4 regions of the Bacillus sp. SH7-1 genome follow, and region 2 is predicted to be linked to each of the others. Evidence: riboswitches for the same ligand, from Rfam matches in the RefSeq annotation. Region 2 holds a riboswitch; each other region holds the start of a gene.
What was found. A riboswitch is a leader RNA that binds a small molecule or an ion and turns the genes downstream of it on or off. The one in region 2 is predicted to bind lysine.
Positions count from the first base shown of each region.

Region 1: it holds a riboswitch for lysine, as region 2 does, so the genes downstream of both, lysA (diaminopimelate decarboxylase) here and DN390_RS02645 (aspartate kinase) in region 2, are expected to answer to the same signal.
Region 3: it holds a riboswitch for lysine, as region 2 does, so the genes downstream of both, DN390_RS05665 (amino acid permease) here and DN390_RS02645 (aspartate kinase) in region 2, are expected to answer to the same signal.
Region 4: it holds a riboswitch for lysine, as region 2 does, so the genes downstream of both, DN390_RS08690 (amino acid permease) here and DN390_RS02645 (aspartate kinase) in region 2, are expected to answer to the same signal.

Region 1 covers NZ_QNUD01000041.1:116,587-124,272, reverse strand. The annotation lists gene DN390_RS25880 (histidinol phosphate phosphatase domain-containing protein) at 1-1,005, shown strand, start outside; gene DN390_RS25875 (YozQ family protein) at 1,074-1,241, shown strand; gene DN390_RS25870 (NAD(P)-dependent oxidoreductase) at 1,386-2,357, shown strand; gene pssA (CDP-diacylglycerol--serine O-phosphatidyltransferase) at 2,387-3,088, opposite strand; gene DN390_RS25860 (LTA synthase family protein) at 3,277-5,163, opposite strand; gene DN390_RS25855 (DUF3888 domain-containing protein) at 5,415-5,810, shown strand; lysine riboswitch at 5,900-6,081, shown strand; gene lysA (diaminopimelate decarboxylase) at 6,262-7,578, shown strand.
Region 2 covers NZ_QNUD01000004.1:1,287-8,972, reverse strand. The annotation lists gene DN390_RS02650 (VOC family protein) at 1-87, opposite strand, end outside; gene DN390_RS02645 (aspartate kinase) at 433-1,662, opposite strand; lysine riboswitch at 1,862-2,048, opposite strand; gene DN390_RS02635 (DoxX-like family protein) at 2,240-3,148, shown strand; gene DN390_RS02630 (DUF4166 domain-containing protein) at 3,152-3,763, shown strand; gene DN390_RS02625 (YndJ family protein) at 3,769-5,394, shown strand; gene DN390_RS02620 (8-oxo-dGTP diphosphatase) at 5,424-5,909, opposite strand; gene DN390_RS02615 (N-acetylmuramoyl-L-alanine amidase) at 6,079-7,323, shown strand; gene DN390_RS02610 (S-layer homology domain-containing protein) at 7,578-7,686, shown strand, end outside.
Region 3 covers NZ_QNUD01000006.1:20,049-27,734, reverse strand. The annotation lists gene DN390_RS05675 (catalase) at 1-523, opposite strand, end outside; gene DN390_RS05670 (ABC transporter permease) at 715-1,914, opposite strand; gene DN390_RS05665 (amino acid permease) at 1,975-3,399, opposite strand; lysine riboswitch at 3,547-3,728, opposite strand; gene racE (glutamate racemase) at 3,929-4,759, shown strand; gene DN390_RS05655 (DUF3626 domain-containing protein) at 4,869-5,960, shown strand; gene gapN (NADP-dependent glyceraldehyde-3-phosphate dehydrogenase) at 6,034-7,473, opposite strand.
Region 4 covers NZ_QNUD01000007.1:469,738-477,423, forward strand. The annotation lists gene DN390_RS08665 (hypothetical protein) at 1-797, shown strand, start outside; gene DN390_RS08670 (class I SAM-dependent methyltransferase) at 851-1,612, opposite strand; gene DN390_RS08675 (DUF2716 domain-containing protein) at 1,810-2,301, shown strand; gene DN390_RS08680 (DNA alkylation repair protein) at 2,382-3,152, opposite strand; gene DN390_RS08685 (iron-sulfur cluster biosynthesis family protein) at 3,186-3,491, opposite strand; gene DN390_RS08690 (amino acid permease) at 3,604-5,070, opposite strand; lysine riboswitch at 5,183-5,375, opposite strand; gene DN390_RS08695 (GNAT family N-acetyltransferase) at 5,761-6,210, shown strand; gene DN390_RS08700 (sulfite exporter TauE/SafE family protein) at 6,251-7,261, opposite strand; gene DN390_RS08705 (VOC family protein) at 7,360-7,686, shown strand, end outside.

The sequences.
Region 1 (7,686 bases), on a different contig from region 2:
CACATTCATTTAGAAGAAGGGCCATATTCAATAGGATGGCTAGCTAAAATAAATGAAGCATTACAACACTATGAACCGCTTAAAGAAGAAAAACATTCTATGGAATGGCTTGTGAAAACACAAGAACGCCTGCAAAGACGTGTGAATGAAGGGCCATTTACAACGAACTGGATTGATTTATATTTAGAAGAAGCTTTGCGAAAAGGGATAAAAGAAGTTGGTATTGTCGATCATTTATACCGTTTTTATGAAGCGAAAGAATACTATGAAAAATATGTTGATATTAGTAATTCGGGGCTTGGACGTTTACAAAAGGAATGGTTAGACCAAGTAAGGGTAGCTTCACTACATGATTTTACTAAGGCAATTGAAGAGGCGAAAGAACGATGGAGTAAAAGAGGCGTTACGCTTAAACTTGGAATTGAAGCGGACTATTTTATTGGTGGTGAACAAGAATTACAATCTTTACTGGCATTAGGAGACTTTGATTATGTAATTGGTTCTGTTCATTTTTTAAATGGATGGGGATTTGATAATCCAGACACGAAAGAATATTTTGAGCAACATGACTTATGTGCTTTATATGATACGTTTTTCAAAACTGTAGAGAGTGCGGTTCGCTCTGAGTTATTTGATATTATAGCGCATCTTGATAACATAAAAGTATTTAATTATCGATTAGATGAGAATGAACAACTTTCTTATTATAAGGAAATTGCGCGTGCATTAGTAGAAACAAATACGGCAACAGAAATAAATGCGGGACTGTACTATCGCTATCCTGTGCGAGAAATGTGCCCGAGTCCGCTCTATTTACAAGTATTAGCTAAGCATGGTGTACCGATTACTCTCTCCTCGGATGCTCATTATCCGAATGATTTAGGAAAATATGTGGAAGAGAATATAAAGACATTACGTAATCATGATATTTCTCACTTAGCTACATTTACGAAAAGAGTAAGAACGATGAGATTACTGGAAGAAGTAGTAACAATTTCAAAATGAACTACGATTTTTTGATGAAAACCCTCCTTTTTGTTCAAAATAAGAAAGAATAAAAAGGAGGGAAAGAAATGGCGAAACAACAAAATAAACCAAATGTACAAGGTGCACAGCAACAATCGTATACTTCTGAAACAACGAATACTGCTCAGTCAGTTATTGAGGAGCAAATTAGTGATACAGTTGCAGAAGGAACGATTGATGTGAAGCTCGGAAAAGCATCGCAGGAAAAAGCGTAAGAAGAGGGGAGAGTTACATCTCCTCTTTTTTCATGGAAAAGTGTCGATTTTCAAAACTATAATCAAATTCCTTGGTTTTTATATGTGGATTTCTTACAATGAAATATAAGAGATATCTTATTTTCTATAGAAGAGGTGTTAGTAGTGGCAAAAATATTAGTAGCAGGGAAAATTCCAACAATCGGATTAGAATTATTAAAAGATTATGATGTAGAAATGTATGATAAAGAGGCGCTAATTTCTTTAGATGAATTAACAGAGCGTGTAAAAGATAAAGATGCATTGTTAAGCCTACTTTCTACAAAGGTGACAAAAGAAGTGATTGATGCGGCACCTAATTTGAAGATTGTTGCAAACTACGGTGCTGGTTACGATAATATTGATTACTCGTATGCCGGAGGAAAAGGGATTGCGGTAACGAATACACCGAAAGTATCAACGGAAGCGACAGCAGAATTAACATTTGCACTTCTTTTAGCAGCTGCACGTAGAATTCCTGAAGGTGATACGCTATGTCGTACAACTGGATTTAACGGATGGGCTCCATTATTTTTCTTAGGCCGCGAAGTACATGGTAAAACAATTGGAATTATTGGCCTTGGAGAAATCGGAAAGGCAGTTGCAAAGCGTGCGAAAGCATTCGGAATGAACGTTTTATATACAGGACCAAATCGAAAACCTACAGCTGAAAGTGAATTGGAAGCAACATATGTAACATTGGAAGAATTGTTACAAACGGCAGACTTTATTACAATTAACTGTGCGTATAATCCGAAATTGCATCATATGATTGATGAAGAGCAGTTTAAAATGATGAAGAAAACAGCGTACATTGTAAATGCCTCACGTGGACCAATTATGAATGAAGCGGCACTTGCTCAAGCATTAAAAACGAATGAAATTGAAGGGGCAGCTCTTGACGTGTTTGAATTTGAACCGAAAATTACCGAAGAGCTAAAAGAATTAAAGAATGTAGTACTTGCTCCTCACGTAGGAAATGCAACCTTTGAAACGCGTGATGCGATGGCTGAAATGGCAGTAAGAAATATTTTAGCCGTATTAAACGGTGAAGAGCCTGTAACACCTGTAAATCAAAAAGTATTGGTTACAAAATAAAAAGAAACCTTCCGGAATCGGAAGGTTTTTTATTTTTCTTTATTTGCTCTTTTAGATGGTCTTTGTCTAAGAAATTGAGATAGCATATACAAAATATATAGTGGAATAGCAATGAATAAGAAAACAGAAAAATTACCGAACCCTGTTTGGTACATTGTAATAATGATTCCAACTAAAAATAGTGTAATAATGATGCTATATCGTGGAATTGGTACATCTTTTAAACTTGGGATACGAATGCGGCTTACCATTAAAAATGCGAACGTTACAAATACTGTAATAAGAACGATTTTTGGAATGGTATGTGAAAATAATGTTAAGAAAGCAACAAGCCCACCGGCTGCTGTAATCGGTACCCCAGTGAAATATTTCATTGAAGTAGAAGATGGTGTTACATTAAATCGTGCTAAACGATATGCCCCGAAAAGAGGGAATAATCCCGCTATGTATAGACCGATGATTCCGTAGTTGGAGAAAGATGTGTAATACATTAAAACAGCAGGTGCTGCACCAAATGTTACGACATCTGCAAGTGAGTCGAGCTCTTTTCCCATTTGTGAATCAACACGTAATAAACGAGCAACACGCCCATCAAGACTATCTAACATCATCCCGATAAGTACTAAAATAGCAGCTGATTTATAATATCCTAAAGATGCATAGCCGATTGACAAGAATCCACTATATAAATTTCCGAGCGTAAATAAGTTTGGAATAGCTGCTCTATACAAAATCTGATCCCTTGCTTTCTGTAATAAATTCTTAATTAGTGTATGAAAGTTTACTTATTTTATCATACCATAAATTTCTTCCTCATACGAAAGAAATTCCCAATTTGTGAAAGATTTCATTGAAGAATAATTTCATAGAAGAATAATTTGAATAAAAAAGAAGCAACTTTTATAATTTTGCTTCTTTTTTATTCAAATCTCGTTTTCATAGTTCCGGTTTTATACCGATTGTTAGGATCGAAACGTAATAAATCTCCATAAATGAGTTTGTCCGAGAGTTTCAATTCAGTTTTTGCTTTTTCAATATTTGGTTGACATAATGAAATGTCCGCCTCTTCACCTGTATTTCGTTTATAGCACATGTTTTTTGTATAAACATAATCTTTTGAAACGAAGCTGCCATCCCGCATTACCATAAGTGGGTCTTCTTCTTTAATAAATAAGTCAGTTCCAAATTCAACTGATTGATTTGTTTTAATACCAAGTAAATGAAGTAGTGTTGGTTTAATATCAATTTGACCAGATACTTTAGAAATGACTTTTCCTTCTTGACCAGGTACATGAATAATGAGAGGGACGCGTTGTAATTGCATAGAATCAAACGGTGTAATAGCGTCTTTCCCAAGGAACTGAGCCATAGCTGCGTTATGGTTTTCAGAAATACCGTAATGATCTCCATAAATGACGATAACTGAATTATCATACAGTCCTTCATCTTTTAATTGTTTAATAAATAGTTTAAGAGCTTCATCCGTGTAGCGAACAGTTGGGAAGTAACGGTTTACAACACCACTTTCTGAATTAAACTCATCAACATATTGATCTTCTGGATTTAGAAGAAATGGAAAATGATTTGTTAAAGTAATGAATTTTGTATAGAACGGTTGTGTTAAAGATTTTAGCTTTGGAATAGATTGTTCAAAGAACTCTTTATCTTTTAACCCCCAACCGACAGACATTTGTTCTGTGCCTACGTAATCATTTAAATTAAAGTAACGATCATATCCAAGTGCAGGATACATTACATCACGATTCCAAAACGCTTTATCATTTGAATGGAAGACAGCAGAAGAATATCCGTATTTCTTTAATTGTTCTGGTGTAGCTGTATATTCATTTGTTGCGTGAGTAAAGAATACAGAACCGCGGTCTAACGGATAAAGTGAATTTTCAACGATAAATTCAGCATCAGAAGTTTTACCTTGTCCTGTTTGATGATAGAAGTTATCGAAATAAAAACTATCTTTAATAAATTCGTTTAAAAATGGAGTAATTTCTTTTCCATTTATTTTTTTATTAATAACAAAACTTTGTGTAGATTCCATTGAAATCAAAATTACATTTTTACCTTTTGCAGCTCCAAATAAGTTCTTATCAACTTGCTTATCTTTTGAGTCTGTATAGTTTTTAATTTCAGAGAACCCGTCCCCACTTGCAAATACACGTTCAGCTGAAGATTTTGATTGAAGTGTAATATCGAATAGATGATATGTGTATAAACCTAAATTTTTCACGACAGTTTGACGGTCAAATGAGCGTGAGAACATTTGTGGTTTATAAATAACGGAAACAACAATCTGTAGTGCTAATAGAGCTGTTACACCGCTAAAGAAAGTTCGCTTCTCAGAGCGAGAAAGCGGCGTCTTGTCACAAAATGCCGGGAATTTACGCGAAAGAAACATTAAAATAATCGCATCTGCAAATAAAAGTAATGTTTTATACGTAAAGAGTTCTTTTATACTTGTCCCTAAATCAGCCATATTATTTGTTTGGAATAACACTGGGAATGTAACGAAATCGTTATAAAACCCATAAAACATTGCATTTCCAAATAAAATGAATGAAAGTATAAAACTAATTCCAACTATAATGCGGTTCCGGTGTTTAGATGCAAATAAAGCAAAACCGAAAAATAAAAGTAACGCAGCCAGTGGATTAATAAAAAGCATAAATTCTTCAAAGAAATTATCAATTTTAATATCAAATGCTAGCTTGTACACAATATATGTTTTTATCCATAATAAAACGACTGCAACGAGTGCGAATCGCAGTTTTGGAAACAGACGTTGTAGCATAATATACTCCTCTCCTAAAAAGCATGACGGTTCTTATGAGTCGATTTGATTAGCGCCTCATTTTATATATACGAACAGTCCTTTGTTATTATGTTTATTATACTATGAGTATCATTATACGAAAATAAAAGAGAGTTGTGGACTTTTTTATAATAATTGAGTAGAAAAAGGGCAGTAGGAGACAATAAAACGGAGTTTCTATGTATGATTATCGTGCGCAGAAAGAATCGTGTAACAATACGGAGGTTATAATGCGAAAATTATTATATTTTATAGTATGCAGTAGTGTTATACTTTTTGCTTCACCGAGTGTGTCGGTAGCTCAATATGATGCACCTCTTATGGAAGATGCCCTTTATTCTGTGTTATTCCCGAAAATAAATAAAGCAATTGAAAAACAATATGGGAGCTTGAAGCCTTATCAATGTCCTAAAATTATTAGTTTAAAAAAAATGTATAGCGGTACATATTTATTTCAAGCGAGTATTGAAGTGATAAAGTATGAACGTGTTGCTGGGAAAATTGCTCCACCATTTGAGAAGGTAACGATTACATTTAATAACGAAGAAGGCGAATGGGAAGTGACAAAGATTTTAGTAAAGCGCTTACCAAACGATACGAAACTAAACTGTAAAAAAACAATATAAAAAATTGTTTGACAAATAAAATGATCCTTTGGTATTGTTAATAGCAACAATTAGATGTTTGAAAATTAAATAGACTTACCTCATCTACTCTCAAAGGTAGAGGCCGCGATAGGAAAGAGTAAGCTATGGGAGATTTAATGGAATCTGTGATCATAGGTTGAAAGGGACTATTGCCGAAATATAAGAATAACCATCTTATTCATATATTGGGACTGCATTGAATAAATGTAGTACTGTCATAAGATTTATTTTATGGAGAGCTATTTGGAGATGTTGATGCGGTTTCTTATTTTGAGGAGATAACAACTCGTTTATTTTTTCAATATATATTTTTCCTAATAAGAAACGCGTGTGAACATTGTTCCGCGCGTTTTTTGTCTATCTAAAAGCGTGCTGCAATGAATAGAAGATTGGGGTTATGAGTTTTAGAGGAAATAAGGGAGGAATTCAAATGTATTTACACGGCACAAGCCGAATCAATGGGCAAGGACACTTAGAAATTGGAGGGTGCGATACGACGCAGCTAGCAAAACAATACGGAACACCACTTTATGTATACGATGAAGAGTCAATTCGAGGAAAGTGCCGCGCGTTTCATCGTGCTTTTAAAGAAAGTGGTTTCTCTTATCAAGTAGCATATGCAAGCAAGGCGTTCTTGTGCATGGAGATGTGCCGAGTAGCTCGTGAAGAGAATATGTCATTAGATGTTGTTTCTGGAGGAGAATTATATACTGCGCTTCAAGCGGGATTTCCAGCATCGCGTATTCATTTTCACGGCAATAATAAAACAGAAGAAGAGATCGTGATGGCTCTTCAGGCGAATATTGGTTGTTTTGTCGTAGATAATTTCTTGGAATTAGAAATTTTGCATGATTTAGCAGTGCAACACGGGAAATTTGTGAACATATTAATCCGTGTAACGCCTGGAGTAGAGGCGCACACACATGAATATATTACAACAGGTCAAGATGATTCGAAATTTGGATTTGGCGTATCAAATGGTCAAGCGATGCAGGCAATTGAGCTTGCTTTACAAAAATCAAATTATAATGTGTTAGGAATTCATTCACATATCGGATCGCAAATATTTGAAACGGCTGGATTTGTTCGAGCGATTGAAGTTCTTCATCAATTTTTAGAAGAAGTGAGAGAGCGAACGAACTATGTAGTAAAAGTGCTAAATGTGGGCGGAGGATTCGGAATACGCTACACAGAGTCAGATACACCATTAACTCTTGAGACATATGTGCGTGCTGTAACAAGTGCAGTGAGAGAACAATTTACAGTATATAATTATCCATTGCCAGAAATATGGGTTGAGCCAGGCCGTAGTATTGTAGGCGATGCTGGAACGACAATTTATACAGTCGGATCTGTGAAAGACATTCCTGGTATTCGGAAATATGTATCAGTGGATGGTGGGATGACTGATAATTTAAGACCAGCTTTATATAACGCTCGTTATGAAGCGATGTTAGCGAATCGAGGGAATGATGAGAATGAGGAAATCGTTTCGATTGCTGGGAAGTGCTGTGAGAGTGGAGATATGTTAATTTGGGATATTACTCTACCGAAAGTTGCTTCTGCCGATTTATTAGCAATTTCTTGTACAGGGGCATATGGGTACTCGATGGCGAATAATTATAATCGGATTCGTAGACCAGCTGTCGTCTTCGCGAAAGGCGGTACATCCCAAATTGTTGTAGAGCGCGAAACATATGAAAATATTATTGGGAACGATCGCATACGTATTAAAGAACTTGTTTAAATGGGGAAAAGGAGTTGTTCGGATGGGCAATTCCTTTTTTATAAAATAAAATAATTAAAATATATCGGAAAACTAGGATTGAAAAAAATCAGAATTATGATAAAATAC
Region 2 (7,686 bases):
AATCTCTTCGAAGAAAGAGATTGCGTCATCAAGGGATTCTACAACGATGCTGACATTGTCCATTCTGAGTAATTTGTTTTTTGTCATTCTCTGTATCTCCTTATATGTAAAAATGTATTATCTGGTCATCTCCATAAGTATACTATTAAAAGGTTACAAATTCCTTCCAAACAGAAACAGCTTGCCACGGTATAGGGAAATGTGACAAGCTGTTATTAAGTATGTCATATAGTATCTTGCTAACAAACAATACCGCGACTTCCTCACAAAATATTTCTAGTCTGTACGCCATTAAATGGCCCGATTGTTGAATAGAATGACTTTATTTTAATGTAAATAAATTTCTCGTCACGCTATACAATGCAAACAGCTTTCTATTTATATAGGAAGGAAATAGATTCATATAATTTGTTTTACGTTTACGAGTGGAAATTAACTCATCTGCACTAAAGGCTCGATTTTCGCCATAAATGATTGATGCAGCGCCTCAACACCTGTTACTAAATGAAGGCGGTCAATAACGACAGAAACTTTAATTTCTGATGTACTTACCATTTTAATATGAATATCTTCTTCTTTTAAAGTAGTGAACATATTTGCAGCAACACCTGGATTAGAGACCATACCAGATCCTACAATTGATACTTTTGCTAAATGGTTTTCATGTTCTACTGATACATAGTGAAGTGCTTCTTGGTTTTGTTCCAACACTTCTAATGTTTCTCTTAAATCATTAGAGTGGATGGAGAAGGAGAGATGCACAGTTCCTTCATTTGTAATACTTTGAATGATGATGTCTACATTAATATGTGCTGCTGCTAATGTAGAGAAAACAGTGGAAAGCGAGCCTTGTTCTAGTCCTTTAATTGTGACACGTGTAATATTATCTTCAAATGCAATACCTTTAACGATTGATTGTTGTTCCATGTTACATTCTCCTTTTACAATTGTTCCGTTTTCTTGTTCCATACTTGAGCGAACTTCTAAAATGACATTATGATTTTTAGCAAATTCAACAGCACGTGGATGTAATACACCAGCACCGAGGTTTGCAAGTTCTAACATTTCGTCATAAGAAATTTCATCTAATTTGTAAGCATCTTTTACAACTCGTGGATCCGTCGTATATACGCCGGTCACATCTGTGTAAATATCACATTTTTTTGCGTTTAATGCTGCTGCTAATGCGACAGCGGTCGTATCAGAACCACCGCGTCCGAGTGTCGTAATTTCATGATCTTCACTGATTCCTTGGAACCCAGCTACAATAACAATCGTGCCTTTAGTAAGATAAGACTGAATTCGATCCGTATTAATTTCAGTAATCCGTGCACTACTATGTACAGATTCTGTCGTAATACCAGCTTGCCATCCTGTTAATGAAATCGCGTTATAACCTTTCGCTTGTAGTGCCATCGTTAATAATGAAATAGTCACTTGCTCTCCTGTTGATAGAAGCATATCCATTTCGCGTTTACTCGGATTTTCTGTAATCGCGTTAGCAAGTGAGACAAGTTCATCTGTACTTTTTCCCATTGCTGAAACGACAGTGACGATACTATGTCCTCGTTCATATTCTTCAATAATTAAATTGGCTACATGTTGAATGCGCTCAACGCTTCCGACAGAAGTACCACCAAATTTTTGTACAATCGTTTCCATTACGAATTCCTTCTTTCATCCATTTTTAAGAAAAGATTAGGACATATATAAATCCCAATATTCCTGTAGTTACCAGAGAAAAACAAAAAACACCATCTCAAATAAGTGAGGATGGTGCTGTTACAGGAAAAGGGAAACAGAAAACGGAGCTAATAAAAAAACCGCCAAAAAAGGAATACCATAAAAATGATATCTCTTTTTTGTAGATAGCTCTTCATACGTACACGTCTGTACATATGACAGTTCTGTTTCTATTCGAAAACAGCCCCAATCGATAAATACAGAGAAATATATCGATTTCGGCAATACTTCCTTTCATCTAATTTCATGGACCTCTCTGTGTCTCCATTAGAATACTCATAAGTATCGCAACCTCTATCTCACGTTTTAGGCGAGAGTGTTTGATTTATGAAGTTGTTGGTAACATTTGTTTTATAATAATTTAAATTTTTCGGGGAAGCAAGTGTTTTATATAAATTTTAAAAATTCTTTCTCTTTACGAAAAAGTTTGTGAAAAAAGTAGCAAAATAAATTCATTGCATGTACATTAAAATTATAGTACATAGGAGGTGGAAGAATGAAGGGGAAAAAGCCTATTTATGTTTCGGCAGAAATGAACACAACAATGGAGAAATTATGGGAATACACGCAAGAACCACATATACATACAGAATGGGATGCTCGCTTTTCTGAAATTTCATATTTAGAGAAAAAAGAAGGAGAACCACAGAAGTTTTTATATAAAACAAAAATCGGATTTGGACTTGAAATAGCTGGAGAAGGTGAATCGATAGGTGAGATAAGAAAAGAAACGGGAGAACGTATTTCTTCTTTAAAATTTTGGACGGATAATAAATTATCTCTTATTCAAATAGGGCGTGGTTATTGGAAGTATACACCGAGTAAAACATACATTCATTTTGAGACGCAATATGATTATGATACGAGGTATGGTCGTATAGGAAATGTAATAGATTCATGTATTTTTCGACCGTTATTAGGCTGGGCGACTGCTTGGAGTTTTGATGCTTTAAAATTATGGTTAGAAAAAGGACTTCATCCTAGGTTGCTAATGAGAAGAACGATGACATATTGGATTGTATGTTTTTTATTTGCATTTGTATGGATGTATCAAGGAATAGTACCGAAACTAGTGTTTACTCATTCAGAAGAAGTAAAAATGCTATCTGTGATGATTGGTTCAACTGCACATAGTATTTTTGCACTTAAAATAATCGGAATATTAGAAATTATTTTTGGTGTCATATGGCTGTTGCCATTTCCAAAAAGAAAAGTATTTATAGTACATATTTTTATGTTAATAGCCTTAACGATAGCGGCAGGCTTTACGAATATCGCAAGCTTTACAGAGTCGTTTAATCCAATTACATTAAACGTTCTACTAATGGGGTTATCGATTGTCGGTTATATAAATAGTTTTGATTTACCAAGTGCAAAAAATTGCAAGAGGAAGAGAAAGGGATAATGTATGGCTAATATTTATGAAAGATTATTAGGGAATTCTTATAAAAGACTTCATCCAAAATTACAGAAACGCTATGAGATTACAGAAGAAAATAGCTTTACTGGAGAAGGAAAGATGGATGAAATTTACGGTGGTTCTTTTTTCGTAAAATTAATATTAAAAATTGCATCGAAGTTTCGAATGTTTTTCTCAGAACGGGGAGAGGGAGTTCCATTTATAATACATAATACAGCTGAACGAGATGAATATGGAAAAGAAATTGTAAAGTGGAATCGTACTTTCTATTTCCATAATAAGAAAAGATATTTTAATGCAGTTATGCAGTTGGATGAAACCGAAAATGAAATTGTAGATTATTTTGGTGAACCACATATACTCGTCTCTACATTAAATTTTCATATTGATGAGTTAGGGGCAATGCATATTTCTTCGAAGAAACAATGGTTTTATATGTTTAGAAGAAAAATCTCTTTACCGAAACTTTTATACGGAGAGGCAAAAATTGTTGAAAGTTATGATGACGAATTACAATGTTTTCGAATTCATGTTCAAGTACGAAATCCGTTAATGGGTTCCCTATTTTCATATAAGGGAACATTTGTGGAAAGGAAATAAATGATATGAAAAATATAATAGTTGGGCTTGCTTGTTATATTGTTTTTCTAATATGTGAGTGGTCAAATGTAAACCCAGTTGAAGCAATTATTTTATTGTCTATTTTGTTATTTATACCGATGTCTTTTTGTATTATTGATAAAAGAGCACGAAATGGATCGTATTTATTATTTTATAAATCCGTATCGTTTTTATATCCGATAGCAGCGATTTGTGCAATGTTAGCTTTTGTAACAAATCAATATATCTTTGCGATAATTTGGTTTGTATATACGGGGATCATTGCGTTATTTGGTATAAATAGATTACTAGAAAGAGGATGGAAACCGTTAGAAGAGACAGCTATCGATAGTGCGTTTATTTATTTGTTTTTAGGTGGTTTTTGGTTTTTTGCTTCAGTAGCAAAACTTTCAATTATGCATTTTAGCTCTGACATTGTTTTACTCACAGCTGCACATTTTCATTATTCGGCGTTTCTATTGCCATTATCAGCTGGTTTAATAGGGCGGAAGAGAGAAAAGAGCAGTAAAGTATATGATGCAATTATGTTTATTATAGTCATTTCACCGATGACAGTTGCGATTGGAATTACGTACTCAAGGGTATTTGAATTTTTTGCAGTGTTCCTATATTTATGTGCGATTTATGGGTATGGGATTTATGTTTGGCGCACGAAATTTAATGCTATCAACGCAAAAATCCTCCTAGTCATATCGTCTAGTACACTCATGGTAACAATTATGTTTTCACTTATATACTCGTATGGGAATTTGAAACATGTAATGACGATTACAATTGCTCAAATGGTTTGGATTCACGGTGTTGTTAACGGAGTTGGAGTAGCATTACCGGCATTTGTCGGCTGGATGATTGAAAAGAGTGCTCCGAATTATAAATACTACGGGAAACCAATGAGCAGGTTAAGAGGAAATACGATAGTTGGGGAAGCATTTTTACATAACAGACATTTAATAGATAGCAAGGAATACAAAGGTTTAGTTGATAATATGAATGATTTTCATAGTGAGGCATTAGACATGGCGAAGATTCCTTTAAGTATTACTCGGTTTTATGAAAATACAAAAGAGTATGAGTTACAATCGCATATTAAATGGGCTCGGTGGTTCCGCCCGGTTGCATTTTGTTATGAGAAAATGAGTAAGCGTGTAGGACAAGTGCATTTAGGAATGGGCGGCAAGTGGGAAACGATGCAAGGCTCTATCATTGGGATAATAGATGCAAAGGATGGAAGAGAGAATGTAAGGGCTTGGCTGAGAAAAAATGAAGCAGGAGAATCTATATTTGTAGCTCTTTACTCAAAGCATACATATATGAACGAGACATATATGAATATTGCATTACCTTTACCCTATTCGAATATGACGGGGGTTTTGAAATTATGTAATAAGAGTAATGATTTAATTATTACTAGTAAGCTAAGAGAAAATGGTAAGGGAGATGAGGGGATTTATTTACATACTCGTTTCTTTACAATACGTTTACCGTTAGCAGAGACTTTTATTATAAAAGAGCACACGGATCACATATTAGAAGCTAATCATAAAATGTGGATATTCGGAATCGAGTTTTTAGAAATTGATTATGAGATTAAGAAGTTAGAGGAGAAGTAAGAAAAGCTTGGAGAGATTCCAAGCTTTTTTTATATATGCGTAATTGTCATAGCAACTTGTTTATCTAAGTCTCGGTCCCAGACGCGTTGAATTTCAAACGTACCTTTTTCAAAAAATAATGGGAATCTCTCTTTAAACCAATCTTGCATAGGAAGATTTAGTGCTTCATCAATTGGTACCCATAATAATTCGCCCTCAGGAGGGTTCATAAGAAGTTCACCATCAAATGAGTCTGTCCAATAATTAAATACCATATATCGAACATTTTCTTTCGGATTTACGTATTCATCTAATCCCTTAAAACTTAAATTTGAAACAAGTAATCCAGTTTCTTCTTTTACTTCTCGTTTAGCAGCTTTAACGATACTTTCTGGGAAATCTACTTTACCGCCAGGAGCGATATAACCAGGGAAACCTAGACGATCGGGGCGCTGTATTAGTAATACTTCGTTATTCCGCTGAATCATACACATCGTGTAAATACGGTGTTCTATATCTTTCCAATTGTTGCTCATACGAATCTCTCCTCTTATAAAACCTTATAGTTTTTAACTATAGTTAAATATGACAAAAAATACAATAATAATACAAAATTATACAAATTACAATTGACTATTACTAATTTTCAGAACTATAATTAGTCTGTTACATAAATACATTGTACTTGAGAGGGGAATATATTCTATGAAAAATAGAATAATCGCAGCAGGAGTAATCGCAGCTAGTATATTATCTTATTCATCTAGTAGTTTCGCACAAATAAAAACGTTTCCAGATGTCCAAGCAGGGCACTGGGCAGAAGATTCTATTAGCTACTTAGCAGAAAAAGGCGCAGTTACAGGTAACGAGAAAGGAATGTTCGAGCCTGGAAAAGAGATTACTCGTGCAGAAGCAGCTACAATGATGGCTAAAATCTTAAACTTACGAATCGATAAAAATGCTAAACCATCTTTCGGTGATTCTCAAAATGAATGGTATACTCCATTCATCGCAGCCGTAGAAAAAGCTGGCGTTGTTAAAGGGAAAGGAGCGGGCGTATTCGATCCAACTGGGAAAATTGACCGAGTTTCAATGGCAGCGATGCTTGTTGAAGCATATAAATTAGAGGCAAAAGTAAAACAACCAGTACAAACAAAATTTGCAGATTTACATGATAGTTGGGGGAAAGATAAGGCCAACATTTTAGTAGAATTAGATATTTCACAAGGTGTAAATAAAACAGAGTGGTTACCTAATAAAACTGTAACGAAAGCAGAAGCAGCGAAGTTTATTGCAAAGTCAGACTCGCTTAAAATAGGTAACCCTTTAGTAGAACAGGTGATTATTATTGATCCTGGCCATGGAGGAACAGACCCTGGGAAGGCAACGCAAGGATTACATGAAAGTGATATTGTATTAGATACTTCTAAAAGATTACAAAGTTTACTAGAGAAGAATACTCCATTCCGTGCGATGTTAACGCGTGAAACAGATATTCGTCTTGGTGAAAAACAAGGAGAAGACCTTAAAAATCGTGTGGATTTCGCGAAAGAACATAATGGAGATATTTTTGTAAGTATCCATGCAAATGCTTCTCAAAAACATGATGGATATGGAACAGAAACTTTTTATTATAAAGGATCTGAAAAGAAAGAATTAACTGAGCGTGAAAAAGAAAGTTACATGTTAGCTGATAAAATACAAAAGAGATTAGTTAAAGCTCTAGATACAAGAGATCGTGGTGTGAAACCAGAAGACTTTTATGTTCTAAGAGAAAATGAGATGCCAGCAGTACTAACGGAGCTAGCATTTTTAGATAATAGCACGGATTATGAGAAGTTAGCTTCAGAATCCGGAAGACAAATAGCTGCTGAGGCAATTTATGCAGGGATTTTAGATTATTATGAGTGGAAAGGCTTTGATGTTTCAAAATCTCGTTTAACGAAATAATAATGTTGATTGCTAAGCCCATCGTCTACATAGAGGTGGGCTTTTTTGTAAGTTTATTTAATTTTGTATCGGAATAAAAAGATATATCGTATTATGCTGATTATGAATAAAATAATGGTAGATTAGTTTATTTTTATCACGTATACTTTTAATGTTGACTATTTAAGAGTTTGTTAGTTTAATAGGGAAAATTATACGATAAAGGGAGGCAAGTTAACACGGGACAAGCATATACATAACGTGTTAAAAAATTTATGAAAAAAGTTATTTCTAATGTGTTAGCAGTGACAGTCGCACTTCAAGTAGTGATGGCTCCAGCAACTTCGTTTGCATCTACAAAAGAATTTCCAGACGTTCCGAAAA
Region 3 (7,686 bases), on a different contig from region 2:
TAGCTCCCTGAGGAATATCATTATGTGGTTCTGGTTTAACTGCATGGACAAAATCAGGGAATTTAATAGCATCTTGGATAAAGAATACTGGCATATTATTACCTACTAAATCATAGTTACCTTCATCTGTATAAAATTTTGTGGCAAATCCGCGCACATCTCTTACTGTGTCATTTGATCCTTTAGAGCCTTGAACGGTTGAGAACCGTACAAATACAGGTGTTTTTTTTGAAGGGTTAGTAAGAAAATCTGCTTTTGTATATGCTTCTAACGATTCATAAAGCTGAAAATAACCATGTGCGCCAACTCCGCGCGCATGAACAATTCTTTCAGGAATTCGTTCATGATCAAAGTGGGTCATTTTCTCGCGAAAGTGGAAATCCTCCATTAAGGTTGGGCCTCTTAAGCCCATCTTTAAAGAAAATTCATCCTCGGCTATTTTGACTCCTTGGTTTGTTGTTAAAGCATGTTTGCGTTGATTATCTGTAACGTGGTGTTCCAATTGCTCCATTTTTTTATTCACAATATAGGCCCCTCCTTTACTCTGTTAATTTAATACATACCCTTTTTATTAGGACGTAAACATGTATTATCATTTTTGTATGTAAAATCATAAAATATCGGTTATTCTGGTGATTCTTGTTTGAGGAAGGAAAATAAAAAAGCCAAGGAGATCATTTATTTTCTCCTTGGCTTTTAAGATAACTCTTTTTGTTAAAACGAAGAAACGCGTTGCTTCGTTTTTGGTACAATAATAAATTTGATCCAAAGTAACCCGATAATCATAATGATAAGGCTATGTAAAAATTGACCTGTAGCAATGAGTATAACAATTGAAAATACAATGAGTTGAATGCTTAGCAATATAAAGATTAAGTGAAGAAATTGATTCATTCGTTTTTCAGTATCAATTGGATATAATGCTACAATAATATTTCCCGAAAAATATTTCCATAGGGAACGGAGCTGCATAGAGATCATATATAGGACGATATATGCGATAGCGCCTTTTACGTATATGTTTGGTATAAAATATAAGGCAAAGGCACCAATCAGCCCTAAGCGAATATATATACCGAAATAATCATTCCCGCGTAAAAATGCTAGTGTGTGTAAATAGAAGAAAGTTGCTCGTTTTTTATGTAATAAAGGTTCAATCCAAGTTGTAAGCCATTTTCTTTTATTTACTTGCTTATTCAGTTGCGGAACATCGGTGAAGATGCTAGCAAATTGATAGAAACGAACGTTCATTTTTTCTTCTTGCTCGATTATGTAATCCCATGGTATTCGTTTTGTAGGCTGTTTTTTCGTGTATAGAAAAAGGAAAGTAAGTAGTAAGAGTAATCCGCCTAATATGAGAACATTTGCCGCATAAAACAGCATGTAAATAATGAGGGCGTTACAAGCAATACGAATAATGAACCATATGCTTTTTTCATGACTATCACGCCACATCCAATGTATGTATATGTTCCAAGCTTTCGTAATCATTAAAACGATAAAGATTGTACATAAGAAAGGTACAGTTAATTGTAATGATTGCAGTGCAAGTGGAACGAGAATAAGGAACGTAAATAATAATGGGAAAAGCTGAATGATGTAATTATATAGAAGAGATTTTTTGAAATAAGAAGTTAATTTCTCTTCTAGTGCTAGTAAATAGACAGCATCAGGTTTTTGAATAAATGTACGGATAGGACATCTCGTTATAATGAATGTAAGTACAATCGTGATGAGTAGTAAAGATATTCCTTTAGAAGGAGATGTTTTTAGAAACTGAGCATAGTAGTATGCGCCAACGCATGAAATAAAGATAAAGCTATATAGTAAACCGTTAATCATACGTGCAAAGTATGTAATGATATTTTGAATATGTTGTTGGAAGCGGCTGCTCCATAGTGATTCGATTGACATGTTTTTCACCTCTTTGTTCTATTATATATGTTTTGCAAAAGAAAAAACGAGCAAATTGCGTTATGCAACTTGCCCGTTTTTCTTTTCGTTATTTTTTTTCTGATCACGATTCATTAATGGATAGAAGGCAAAACCGATTACGAATAAACCAATTCCGAGAAGGAATGTTTTTATATCGGATGCACCGGTTTTAATAACCCATAGTGCGTAACAAAGTGCGATCACTGCGACTATACCATCTGTAATTCTTGCCCGCATTTCATTTTTATACGTTTCACCAGTTGCGACTAGTTTTAACTGGAAGATCGGTGAAACGAGATATGGAATGAGGTAGGCCAGTGTTGATACGGTAATAACGAATGTATAAGCTTCCGCAATGGTTCCTGATAATGTTGAGAATAGGAACACTTGCGACATAATGTTTGTTAATCGTAATGAGTAAATTGGACTTCCTTTTTTATTTGTTTTCGTGAAGAAGGAAGGGAAGAAACCTTCTTTTGCTGCTTGATAAGGTACTTCTGAGCTTAATAAAATCCAGCCTAAGATCGAACCGAATAGGGAAGTAAGAGCAAGTAGTGCCATCAGTTTCCCGCCGCCGTGACCCATTGCAGCATTTAATGCATCTGCTAATGGACGTTCAGAAGCTTGTAATGTATCAACGTGAAGGACACCCATTGTTAAAATTGTAATTCCTAAGTAAATCGCAACTGTAATAAGTAATCCAGCAACTGTTGCGCGTTTTACCGTTTTTGGAGAAACAGCACGGTTTGATAAAAGAACCGCTGATTCAATTCCGATAAATGCCCAAAGTGTTGTAAGAGCAGCTAAGTTTACTTGTGAAAGAAGACCGTGTGATACACCTGATTTATCGATCATCGGTGTGTACCATTGTCCAAACTTAGAAGCTTCGAATGCAAATAACGTAACGACGATGAATAAAAGGAATCCAGTTACTTTCGTTGTTGTTGCTAAGAAGTTTAGCTTTCCAGCTCCGCTTACACCGTTAGTTAATATAATATGAGTTCCCCAAAGTAAGATGGAACAAATCGTAAATGTAATTAGTTTTCCGACTTCTATGTTAAACGAACCGATTGAAAATAGTAGTCGTGTATCTTTCATAATTGGGAAGAAGAGTGATAAATATCCCGCAAATGATGTAATGATGGCAACGTTACTTGCCCAGTTTGCAACCCAATATCCCCATACCATACTGAAACCAGCCATTTTTTTCTTTTTTGGTGTTGAGAATAAGGCATATGCATGACTTTGTGGTCCTGTCGTTAAATCAGGACGACGAATTGCTAAATTACCGAAAACAAGAGCTAGCATTAAAACACCAAACCCTGTTGTTAACCAAGCTAAAGTGACACCGAGAGGGCTTGCTGTTTGTGCCAACGTACTTGGCACCATGAAAATACCAGCGCCAACCATGTTACCGACAACGAAAGCTGTGAGTACCCAAAAGCCCCATTTTTTTTGTTGCATAGAAAATACCTCCAAAGTTAGTATAACCAAGTCAAGCGAGGAGATATGTATGTCTTCCTGAGTCAGGAAGAGAAGTCCCAAACAAAACAAAAAAAGCACGTAATTTGCCGCTACATGCTTTCTATCTTATAAGAAACCCACGACATACCTCTCGATAGCTCTCCACAAACGAAACGTTTGTGACAGTTCTGCACTTATTAAATGCAGACCCAGCAAGTGTGCATGGTGGACACAACTTACTTCGGCAACCATTCCTTTCTCATTCCTTCATCAATGCCACTACATCTCCGGAAATGATACTCTTAATAATTGCAACCTCTACCTCACCGAGATACGAATGAGGATTTAAATATTAAATTAACGTATTTAAGAGTAACAAATGAATTTTTATACGTCAATGGATATAGTAATAATCAGATTATAGAGAAGAGTTTGTGATTAAAAGTATGAGGGATTATTATGTAATATTGAATTTTCATAATATAATAAATGTTATTAGCGCTAGATGATTGAAAAGGGGATGAAGTATATGTCTGTATGTCATAAACATTCAGTAATAGGTGTGTTAGATTCGGGAGTTGGGGGATTAACAGTTGCGAGCGAAATTATAAGACAATTGCCTAAAGAGAGCATTTATTATATTGGTGATAATGAGCGTTGTCCGTATGGGCCAAGAAGTGTAGAAGAGGTACAATCTTTCGTATTTGAAATGGTTGAGTTCCTCAAACAGTTTCCGTTAAAAGCTCTAGTTGTAGCATGTAATACTGCTGCAGCTGCTGCATTGGCTGCGTTGCAAGAAGCACTTTCTATTCCGGTTATTGGCGTTATACATCCGGGAGCAAGAGCGGCTATTAAAGTGACGAAGAAAGGGAAAATCGGAGTAATTGGAACTGTAGGTACGATAAAATCTAATATGTACGAAAAAGCATTACATGAGCTTGATACATATTTGAAAGTGCATAGTCACGCGTGCCCGACTTTAGCTACAGTTGTAGAAAATCAATTAGAAGATACAGCATATGTAACGCAGCAAGTGAAACAAGCTTTACTGCCATTAACGAAAGAAGATATAGATACGTTAATTCTTGGGTGTACGCATTATCCACTTTTAGAGTCTTATATAAAAGAGGAACTAGGAGAGGGTGTAACGATTATTAGTTCTGCAGAAGAAACAGCGATAGAGTTAAGCACAATTTTACAGCACAAAGGAATTCTGGCTGACAATTTGAATCCTAAGCATCGATTTTTTACAACAGGCTCTGTTTCATCATTTGAACATATTGCTGAGCGATGGCTAGGGTATCAAATTTTTGTAGAATGTGTACATTTGCCGATGAAAAATGCGTGTATGTATAATTAGGATGTATTAAATTACTTTTTTAATAAATCAGGTTCGTTTCATAAGAAGGAAAGAATAAGCTTTTAATTGAAGTGTTTAAGGGCAGTTCAATTAAAGGGGAGATTGGATTATGGAATTATCAAGATCTCAATTATTTGCTTTAGAGTATATTTCAAAATATGCAGAGAACGAAAAACGTGAGGCGAAAGCAACAATTAATCATATACTTAACATGTCTAATATTACAGAGGAAATATTTGAAGAAGCTGTCGCTAATTTAAAATCTCATGCAAGGATTGCTTTACACTTTCATCCAGACAGACTAGATTCGAATATGAAAAGTGTTGCTGAAGCACTGTTTGAGCAAGGAGTATATAAAAGTCAGTTTGAAACATTGCTATCTAATGGAAGCGTATCTGCTTATCCTGGTGGTGAACGTGACCTTTGGGAAAAGAGAATATTTGGAGGAGCATATCAACTTGAAGGTGTAACGAATGATCAACGGCCAAAGTATGGAGCTCTAAATTTGATGTTACATCCAGATGGGCCTGCTCCGCGTTTTGGATCATGTTATTTTCTCTTATCTCCAAAAGTTTCTTCGCGCTCTACATATACATATTTAGATTCGCATCAAGATCCGAAAGAAAAGGGGACTTATGAGGAGTTTGATATGATTTTAGCTGCTCTTTTGGAAGAGACATTTGTAAGAGATTTTGCAATTGGTGAAGGAAATTTGACGCCAACAACATTCATGAATCATTTACTGGCTAACCTGAAAAGGCCGTTTATAGATTTAGTAAGCAAAGAGCCAGCCCGTAATCTTAATCATTATATTGAAGCGCAAGTTCATGGAGAGATTTCTCTTAAAGAAGACGTGGAAGCGCTTGTTGCAGATCCTTCATTTAAGGGTACGGATGTAGGAAGAACTTTAGAAGAAATTTGCCTGAAGTATTCTATAGGTTTGTATTGGCACATGGGTTTTGTACTTATGGTAGATGAAGTTCCGATGAATTTTAGAGGTTCAAAAATGCCATCTTTAGCAAGACGAATTGCACGGAATCATTGTATCGATGCAAATATAATTGGCTCTGCTGTAGTTGATTTGAAACGCAATCCATTATCTTGGAGTGATCGTGGAACTTATGAAGAAGTGCTTCAGGAATTAAAATTATTATGGCATGTTTTAGTTCGATTTGGAAAACCAAATCAGAAGTTGAACTAAATCCTTCGTTTTTGAGAAGTATCTATATAGAAAAGAAGCTGATCTAAAATTAGATCAGCTTCTTTTTATAAGATTAAACTAAGTTTAATACAGTTACTTTTTCACGTGTCATAGACTCAAGGCTCTTACGAATACCTTGTGCGCCCATACCTGAACCTTTTACACCGATGAATGGGAAGTGGTCAGGGCCGCGCTCTGTGCGTCCGTTAATTTGAACAGAACCAGTTTCGATTTTGTTAGCAATTGCAAATGCTTTGTTAATGTCTTTTGTGAAGACACTTGCTTGTAAGCCGAACTCTGATTTGTTAGCAATTTCAATTGCTTGCTCATCAGAAGAAACACGGATGATTGGAAGGATTGGGCCGAATGGCTCTTCCCAAGCAACTTTCATTTCTTCTGTTACGTGGTCGATTAATGTTGGGTAAATTAAGTTACGCTCACGTTTGTTACCGATAACGATTGTTGCACCTTTTTCAACAGCATCGTCAACTAAGCCTTGAACGAAGTCAGCAGATTTATCGTCGATTAATGGAACGATTGTGCTGTCTTGTTCTGGAGATCCAACTGATAGTTCAGCTACTTGCGCTTTTAATAAGCTAACAAGTTCGTCGGCTACGTTTTCGTGTACAAGTACACGTTTAATAGCTGTACAACGTTGACCAGAGTAAGAGAATGCACCGCTTACGATATGGTTTGCAGCATCTTGTAAGTCAGCATCTTCACGAACGATACCAGGGTCTTTACCACCAAGTTCTAATACAAGTGGAATCATTGCAGCTTTTTTCGCTAAATGTTTACCTGTGTTTGTACCACCTGTGAACGATACCATATTGATGCCTTCGTGTTCTACTAAGTAGTCACCAATTACAGAACCGCGTCCTGTTGCTACGTTTACAAGACCTTTTGGAAGGCCAGCTTTATGAAGTGCTTCAACCATTTTAATACCGCTAATTGCACCTTGAGTTGCTGGTTTGAAAATAACAGCGTTACCCATAATTAGTGCTGGTGCAAGTTTTGCAGCAGATAAGTTTACTGGGTAGTTAAATGGTGCGATTGCTAATACAACACCAAGTGGTGCACGTTGGATGATTGCAAGTTTAGATTTCGTTCCGCCAGGGAAGCTATCGCCCATCATGCTTTCTCCGTGCATATGTAAAGCTTCTTCGATCGTGTAACGAATGAAGTCAGCTGTACGAACAACTTCTTTCTTCGCATCTTTATATCCTTTACCGACTTCTTTCATAATGATATCGGCAATTTCATCTTGCATATTTACGAGCTCATCAGCCCATTTATATAAATATTTTGCGCGATCTTGTAGAGAAGCTTCCGCCCATGATTTTTGAGCTTCTTTTGCAGATGCAATTGCTTCATCTACTTCTCCGCGAGTAATTGCTTGTACTTGTCCAATTACTTCGTGTAAGTATGGAGATGGAATTTCAATTGTTTCTCCTGAAGAGCTTTCTCTCCATTCTCCGTTTAAATAAAATTTGTACGTATTGCTAGTTGTCATGATTAGTCCTCCTAAAATAGCAACTTGTAAGAGTGAGTATAAGGTGATTGTAGGGGGTTTGATAACATTTTTCAAATGAAATGTTTGTGAAAACGATTTCTTATTCTTTTTTTATTTTGTATGCCCTTTCTTACAGAAGATTCTCTTATTTCAAAATGATATATCATATATTTTTTGTTTGATGTGTGAAAAAACAATTGACAGAATACTCAA
Region 4 (7,686 bases), on a different contig from region 2:
ATGTAAACGCAGGGGCATATTTCATCCATGCAGAACAAGGATATGTATATTATGATGTGAATATTGGATTGGTAGACGAAAAGAAGGGATATACAAGTGAACTTGTATACTGGAAAGATAGTGACAAAAGGCAAGAGAGTGTAGAACTAAAGGGAACGATTCAAGGTGCGCATATTATTGATAATCATATATACGCATTTTCACAAACGCTAGACAAAGTATATATTTCTGAAATAGATTTGGTCACAAATAAAAAAACAAACGAATTTGAAATTCCTAATGAAAATGTGTATTTTGCACCAACTGCTCAAAAAATAATTTTTCAAAAGTATAATGATAAATTATTACTCGCATTGAGTGATAATGTAAATCAAAAGTTACCATCTAAATTAATGATGATAAACCCGAAAACTAGAGTAGTAGAAAAAGAAACGATTTTAGATGAAAAACAATTCATACCTATTCTAGTGCAGGTGATTGATAATAAGGTTTATATTTTAGATCAGGATGAAAAAGTGAAAGAGCTAGATGAGAACTTGAACAGTATACGTTCATATTCATTACAAAGTGACAAAAATACAAAAATCACTAGAGAGGACAAAGGGATTTCTGATATACAAGTACATGGTAATAAGTTATACATCTTATACAAAGATATGAATCCAAAGAGTAAAACGAAACAATTGGTAGCTGAGATTGAAGGATATGATCTGTTAACAGGGGCTAGCGTTGACAAGACTACTTTACAATTAGAGAGGAAATGGGATGATATAACTTTTCTTATGGTGAAAGAGTAGAGAATATATGTAAACGGAACAAAAAAGGAGGTGGCTTTGCCACCTCTTTTCCGTTATTCACGAATCGCCTTAATGATAAATCGATGTTGCTTCACATCAAAATATCCTTTTTGCAAGATGATTTCATGTATACGATATAGTTCCTTATAATACCTTTCGACAGTAAAATCAGGAATTTGCCACGGAATCGTTTTTAAATAATAGACGATAGCGCCAATATCATAAAAGCGTTGAAGAGGGAATTCTTCCTTTGCATCTAAAATAGTAAATCCATTTTCCTTTAGCTCATTACAGGCAGTTTCGAGTGACCAACTTGCAAATTCGCTATTTAGTGGTGTGCCAAACTGCTTATTAAGTTCTGCGCAATCAAGACCACCAGCTTGTTGTGTAAGAAATATTCCATTAGGAGAAAGGATTCGGTTTACCTCAGAAGCAGCATAGGATTCATGTTGGTTCACAATTAAATCAAATTGAGCATCTTGAAGCGGTAGGGCATCATCATCCTTTACTTCTACAACAATAACCCCTAAAGGCTCTAATTTCTTTCGGGAAATTGGCACGTTTGGAGCGTAGCCCTCAGTAGCATAAATAGTTGGCGGGAACGGTTGTAACATAGATAAAAGCTCTCCACCGCCAGTGCCCATATCTAGCATTGATTTTGCGTGTTGTATAAGCTGGAAAGCAGTGCTACCGTACGACCACGATAAAGGCTCACTTTTCATTCGACCCGTTTCTGAAATGAAAGAAAAATCCCAGCCGCTAAAATTTGTATTTGCACTGTCTAATAAAGTTAAAAATAATGGATCACGTTTCATAATTGTACCCTCCTATTTTGTAAATGAATGGTATGATGAGAAAAGTAAAAAGGAGGACCTCTTATAAAAGTGAAACGGATTTACGTTTCGTGTTCGAATAGATGCATATAAATTCGCTCCTTGCGAGAATGATTATTTATATATTCGGGATTTTTGAGAGGAATTCCTTTGAAATATAAAGAGAAGGTAGATATTTAATGAAAAATTGGATTGAGTTTACAGATAAAGAGTACGATCGAATTTGGGATAAAGTATATAGTGACTATGAATTTTCACCAAGTGTTTCAATATTTCCATCGTTTAAAGTACCAGGACCGTTTATCACATATGACATCTCTCATTATTTTGGAGAATCGGTAGATTTAAATGTATATGATGAACTTGAAGAAAAAGCATTAAAAGTTTTCAAAGAGAATACAGCATTGAATGAATATATGATGGCACTAGATTGGCAACATGAGTGTTATTGGGTAAATCCACACTTAGAGTTTGAAAGAAATGAATTTTATGAGTGGCGTATACCAATATTTCCGAATGGTGATTACTATTTCTTTATTCAGAAAGACTTTAAGTGGGGGTATTTAGGCCATCCTTGGGAGAAGAGTATAACGATATTTGGAAAAGAAATAATAGAGAGTTTTAAACAAAATAAACCGGAAATGTTTCAAAATATTTTAAGGCAGGGATAATGTTTTAAAGAGAAAAAACGCTTATACTTCATTCTTGAAGCATAAGCGTTTTTGTTTTGGCCGTTTTCATTTAAAAATACTTAAAAATAAAAATCTTTTGGTAAAGTACCATTTTTTATCACCGTTCTTAACCCATGTTTTATAATCCAAGGGTTAACAGGATGCTGTTTATCACGTAATTGCTGCAACCATTGAAAAACGAGTTCTTTATCTTCCTTCGTAATATCGTTAATATGATTGGCTACAGATTTTTGAACATACTTAGAAGGGTCATTCATTAATGGTTCAAGAAGCTGTAAATTGTTCTTAAAGTTACCTTTTAGAGCTCCTGTTTTTTTTGCCCAAGGAAGTCTTGGTCTTGTACCTTCAGAAATTAATCTCCTAATGTGGCTGTTTTCGTCATGAATCCACTGTTGTAAAATATTTAGTGTGTCTTCATGGTACGTTTCAAGAAAAGGCCGAATGGCATATTCAGCAGTATTCCTTTTTGTTATTTCATACATTGCATGGAATGAGGAGTCAAAATCGTTAAGCCCATATTTTTCAACGTATTTTGCGATAGGCATGTACATATAGCCGTTTGTAAATGTACCTACTTCTGTTGTATTTTCTGGTCCCAATGTTTTCAGTAATATATGTATTGCTTCATTAAAATCTTTTTGTAAAGCATTGTGTAATTCATCTGCTATTACTTCAATCCGTTGCTTTAACTCTAAACCTTCAACTTTACATGTTACGGAGGCTATAAAGTTTTTTTTAGAGAAAGTAGAATCGTGTTTACAAATAGAATCAGCCATTTTTTCTGCTAATTCATCATTAAATAAAAATTTTAATGGAACGTATTTACCCATTTTTTCACCTCATTGATCAGTTGAAAATAATTTTTATTTTTTAATCGACAATCCATAAACTAACGTCTCACTAGGAGTCGTAATACTAAAACCAGTCGTCTTATAATCAAGTTTCACTGTATCACCAGTGTAATCTTTCATGAATGAGTCCATTTGTACAATAAGCATTTCATCCTCATATACAATATCATCTGCATTGTATGTATCCCAAACTAAATCAACATCAACGAAAATGCTACAAGAGTTTGTCATTGTTCCTCTAATGCGAATGATCTTTTTATCTTCACGTTCTAATCTATGTATAGCTGCCTTTGCTTCATCAGTAATACGAATGTTCATTGTATCCCAACCTTTATTTTTATTTCTTTTATTATTGCAAAAACAAAAGAAATAGGGAAGTAAAGAGAATTGTAAAAAAAACGAGCAAACAAAATTGTTTGCTCGCTCTACTTTATTTTAGTTCACATTTATCAAGTGGAATCACTTTTGTTTTCTTTGTAAATTTATATCCTAACCATAGTACTAAGAAGAGCGGTAAACCGATGTAAGAAACGAGTACGCCGTTCCAATCGATTGATTCACCCATAAATGCGCCGTAGTTTTGTCCTAAAATTACGATGACGCAAAGTGTAAATGCGAAGATTGGACCGAATGGGAACCATTTTGCTCTATATGGTAAGTCTTTTAAATCTTTTCCTTGTGCGATATATGCTTTACGGAAGCGGTAATGACTAATTGCAATACCAACCCATGCGATAAAGCCAGACATACCAGAAGCGTTTAATAACCAAATATATACAACACCGTCACCGAATAAAGAAGCGATGAAAGCGACGCTACCAACTACTGATGTTGCGATTAGAGCGTTAACAGGTACACCACGGCTATCTAATTTACCTAAAAACTTCGGTGCTTTTCCTTGACGAGCTAAATCCCAAAGCATACGAGTTGATGCGTACATGCCAGAGTTACCAGCAGATAAAACTGCCGTTAAAATAACAGCGTTCATAACAGAAGCAGCAAAGGCAACGCCCGCTTTTTCAAATACAAGTGTAAATGGACTTACTGTAACATCACTTGCTGCAAGACTTTCAGTTGTATAAGGAATTAATAAACCGATAACGAGAATTGCAAGGATATAGAATAAAAGAATGCGCCAAAAGATCGAACGAATTGCTTTTGGGATATTGCGTTCTGGATCAGACGTTTCACCAGCAGCTACACCTAATAATTCAGTTCCTTGGAAGGAGAAACCAGCAGCCATAAATACACCGATAATTGCCATGATACCGCCGTTAAATGGAGCATCTGCAACAGTGAAGTTTTTAAAGCCGACAGATTCGCCGCCCATAATTCCAAAAATCATCATGAAGCCGACAACTAAGAAGATAATAATAGTAACTACTTTAATAAGTGCGAACCAATATTCAGATTCACCAAAACCTTTAACAGATAAATAGTTTAAGAGAAAAATAATAGCTAAGCATAATCCACTCCAAATGAGGGAAGGGGTATCAGGGAACCAAAATTTCATAATTAATGTTACGGCCGCTAGTTCTGCCGCAATTGTAATCGCCCAGTTATACCAATAGTTCCATCCAAGTGCAAAGCCAAGTGATGGATCAACAAATTTTGTTGCATACGTGCTAAAAGATCCAGTAACAGGCATGTAAGCTGCAAGTTCAGCTAAGCTTGTCATTAAGAAATACACCATAATTCCAATTGCGGCGTATGCGATTAGTGCACCGCCAGGACCAGCTGAATGGATTACACCACCGCTGGCAAGAAATAGTCCGGTACCGATTGTACCACCGAGAGAAATCATCGTAAGGTGACGAGATTTTAATCCGCGTTTTAATTCACCTTGTCCTTGTGTAGTTTGCGTTTTAGAGGTAGATTGATTTGTTGCGCTATTCATGTTCAACACTCCTTTTCTTGTAGGTTAGGAAGGAGCGGGGGAGAAAAATACAAAAAACCGCCAAAGGAATTAGGCGGAACGTTTCACAAATAACCACCCCATCATACCCTTCCGTTAAGATAGCACCCCACGTTTACACGGTAATTTTGTAAACGTGACAGTTCTGTTCCTTTCGGAGACAGCCCCAGCTCATACTTCCAGAGAAGAAATACAAACTTCGGCAACTTTTCCTTTCAAACGGAGTCAGTGACATTCTCTGTGTCTCGTCCGTTTTACTCTTAAAAGTCGCAACCTCTACCTCATCGGATTGATGAGGATTTATATATTGCTAAGATATTTAATATATGGCAATTGTAATGAGTTTCTGAATATATTGCAAGGGATTTTGTTAGAAAAAGTCAAAAAATATCGGTTATTGTATAGGAAACGCTTGCATAACTCCACCCGAACCTACTATTATGTAGCAATAAGCAAAGAAAAAATTGTTATACAAATGTTTCGCAAAAAATATTGAAAAACCCTTTAAAATTAAAAGAAAATTCAGAAAATATAATTCGACATAACGTTTGAAGGGTATCACTTCTTTTATTTTGTTCTAAAGAAAAAACATATGTGTAAATAAAAAGAGTGAATATTCTTTCTTTTTGTAGTAAAATTGAAGTACTGTTTAATTAAAAAGGGGACATCGTTATGAAATTAAAAACAGAAAGATTACATATTATCCCGTGTACGGAAGAATGGGTTCAGATTGCGAAGAATCAAGGATACAATAGCGGCCCGCATATTGCAGGGCATGTAGAAAATATAAAACAAGATAAGGATTTATTACCGTGGGGTGCGTGGTATGTCATTCGAAAAGAAGATAACATCGTACTAGGGGATATAGGATTTAAAGGGAAACCGAACGAGAAACGTACAGTAGAAATTGGTTACGGTTTTATTGAGAAATATTGGAATAAAGGGTATGCTACAGAATCTGTAGATGAATTAATAAAGTGGGCTTTCCAGACAGGAAAGGTAGATACAATTATTGCGGAGACACTCTTTGAAAATGGTAGTTCAATTCGTGTATTAGAGAAATTACATATGAAGAGAGTAGATACAACAGATACGATGATTAATTGGAAAATAGAAAAATAAAAAATACCGCTCGATATAGTTCGAGCGGTATTTTTTATCATTATGGTAGCATTTGTTTTTGATCTTTCGGATAGCCGCCTGTTGATGCGTTAGAACGATTGGAATGATTACGGACAGCAATGAAAATAGAAATAATAACGACAAGACCAACTGCCACGTAAGAAAGTGAAATAATAGTTGGATCCACTTTAAATGTTGTAAGTAGTGTACGAATATTCGTAAAGATAATAAGGCCACCAACTAATACCCCAAGTAAATGAGGTGGAACGATACGTACTAACCATGCGGCAATTGGAGCTGCGACAATACCGCCAAGCATTAAGGCGAATACCCAAACCCAGCTTACTTGTTCCCAGCCAAGTGAGATGAAGAAACCAATTGTTGCAGCGAGTGAAACAGGAAACTCACTCGTATCTACAGATCCAATAACTTTTCTAGCTTCATTTCCTCTTGCTAGCAGTACAGGTGTCGTAATTGGACCCCAGCCACCGCCACCAGTTGAATCGACGAATCCAGCGAATAAGCCGAGTGGCACAAGTTGTTTGGCAGACATGCGCTTTTTGGAAGTAACAATTTGTTTTTGAATGATGAATCGTAATAAAATATAAACCCCTAAAGTAAATAAAAATACGGAAATGTACGGTTTAATGACATCGCCAGGTAAATTACTTAAAAAACATGCCCCAATAAATGCACCAACTGCTCCGGGTAATGTTAATCTGGAAACTGTATATTTATCAACGTTTCCAAATTTGATATGAGATGCACCAGAAGCGGCGGTTGTAACGACTTCAGCTAAATGAACAGAAGCGGAAGCTACAGCCGGCGCGATACCAAACATTAACAATAGCGAGGTAGATGTTACCCCATACGCCATTCCAAGCGCTCCATCGATCAATTGAGCGAAAAATCCAATAATAGCAAAGACAATTAATTTCTGCATAAATAATCCCCCTGTAATAATAAATGAAAAAAGCACTTTTCCCGTATGAGAAAAGTGCCTTTGGTTTTTCCAATCAGCAATAATTAAATTTGTTTCATTATAATACATATTAATCGTATAAATCAACTAGGTTTTAAAGTTTTTTGAATTGAATGAAAGAAAAATAAAATATACAATAAAAGGATGGAGAGAAAGGGGAGAAAGACATGTTACGATTTGATCATCTCGTACACGCAGTGAATTGTACACCGAAGGAAGCGGCAAAACAAATGCAGGCGCATGGATTCCATACTACAATAGGTGGAGAACATACGAACTGGGGTACTTGGAATAGTTTATGTTATTTTGATTTATCGTATATAGAGTTTTTAGCAGTTCAGCATGAAGAAAAAGCGAAAGAAGCAGACAATCCATTAGTACAAGAAACAGTAGTGAAATTACAAGGTGGAGAAGGGATGCTACAAATCGCAATTCGAACAGATGCCATTGAAGAGCTAGCAGTTAAGTTTAGTAAGCACGGTTTACATACGATA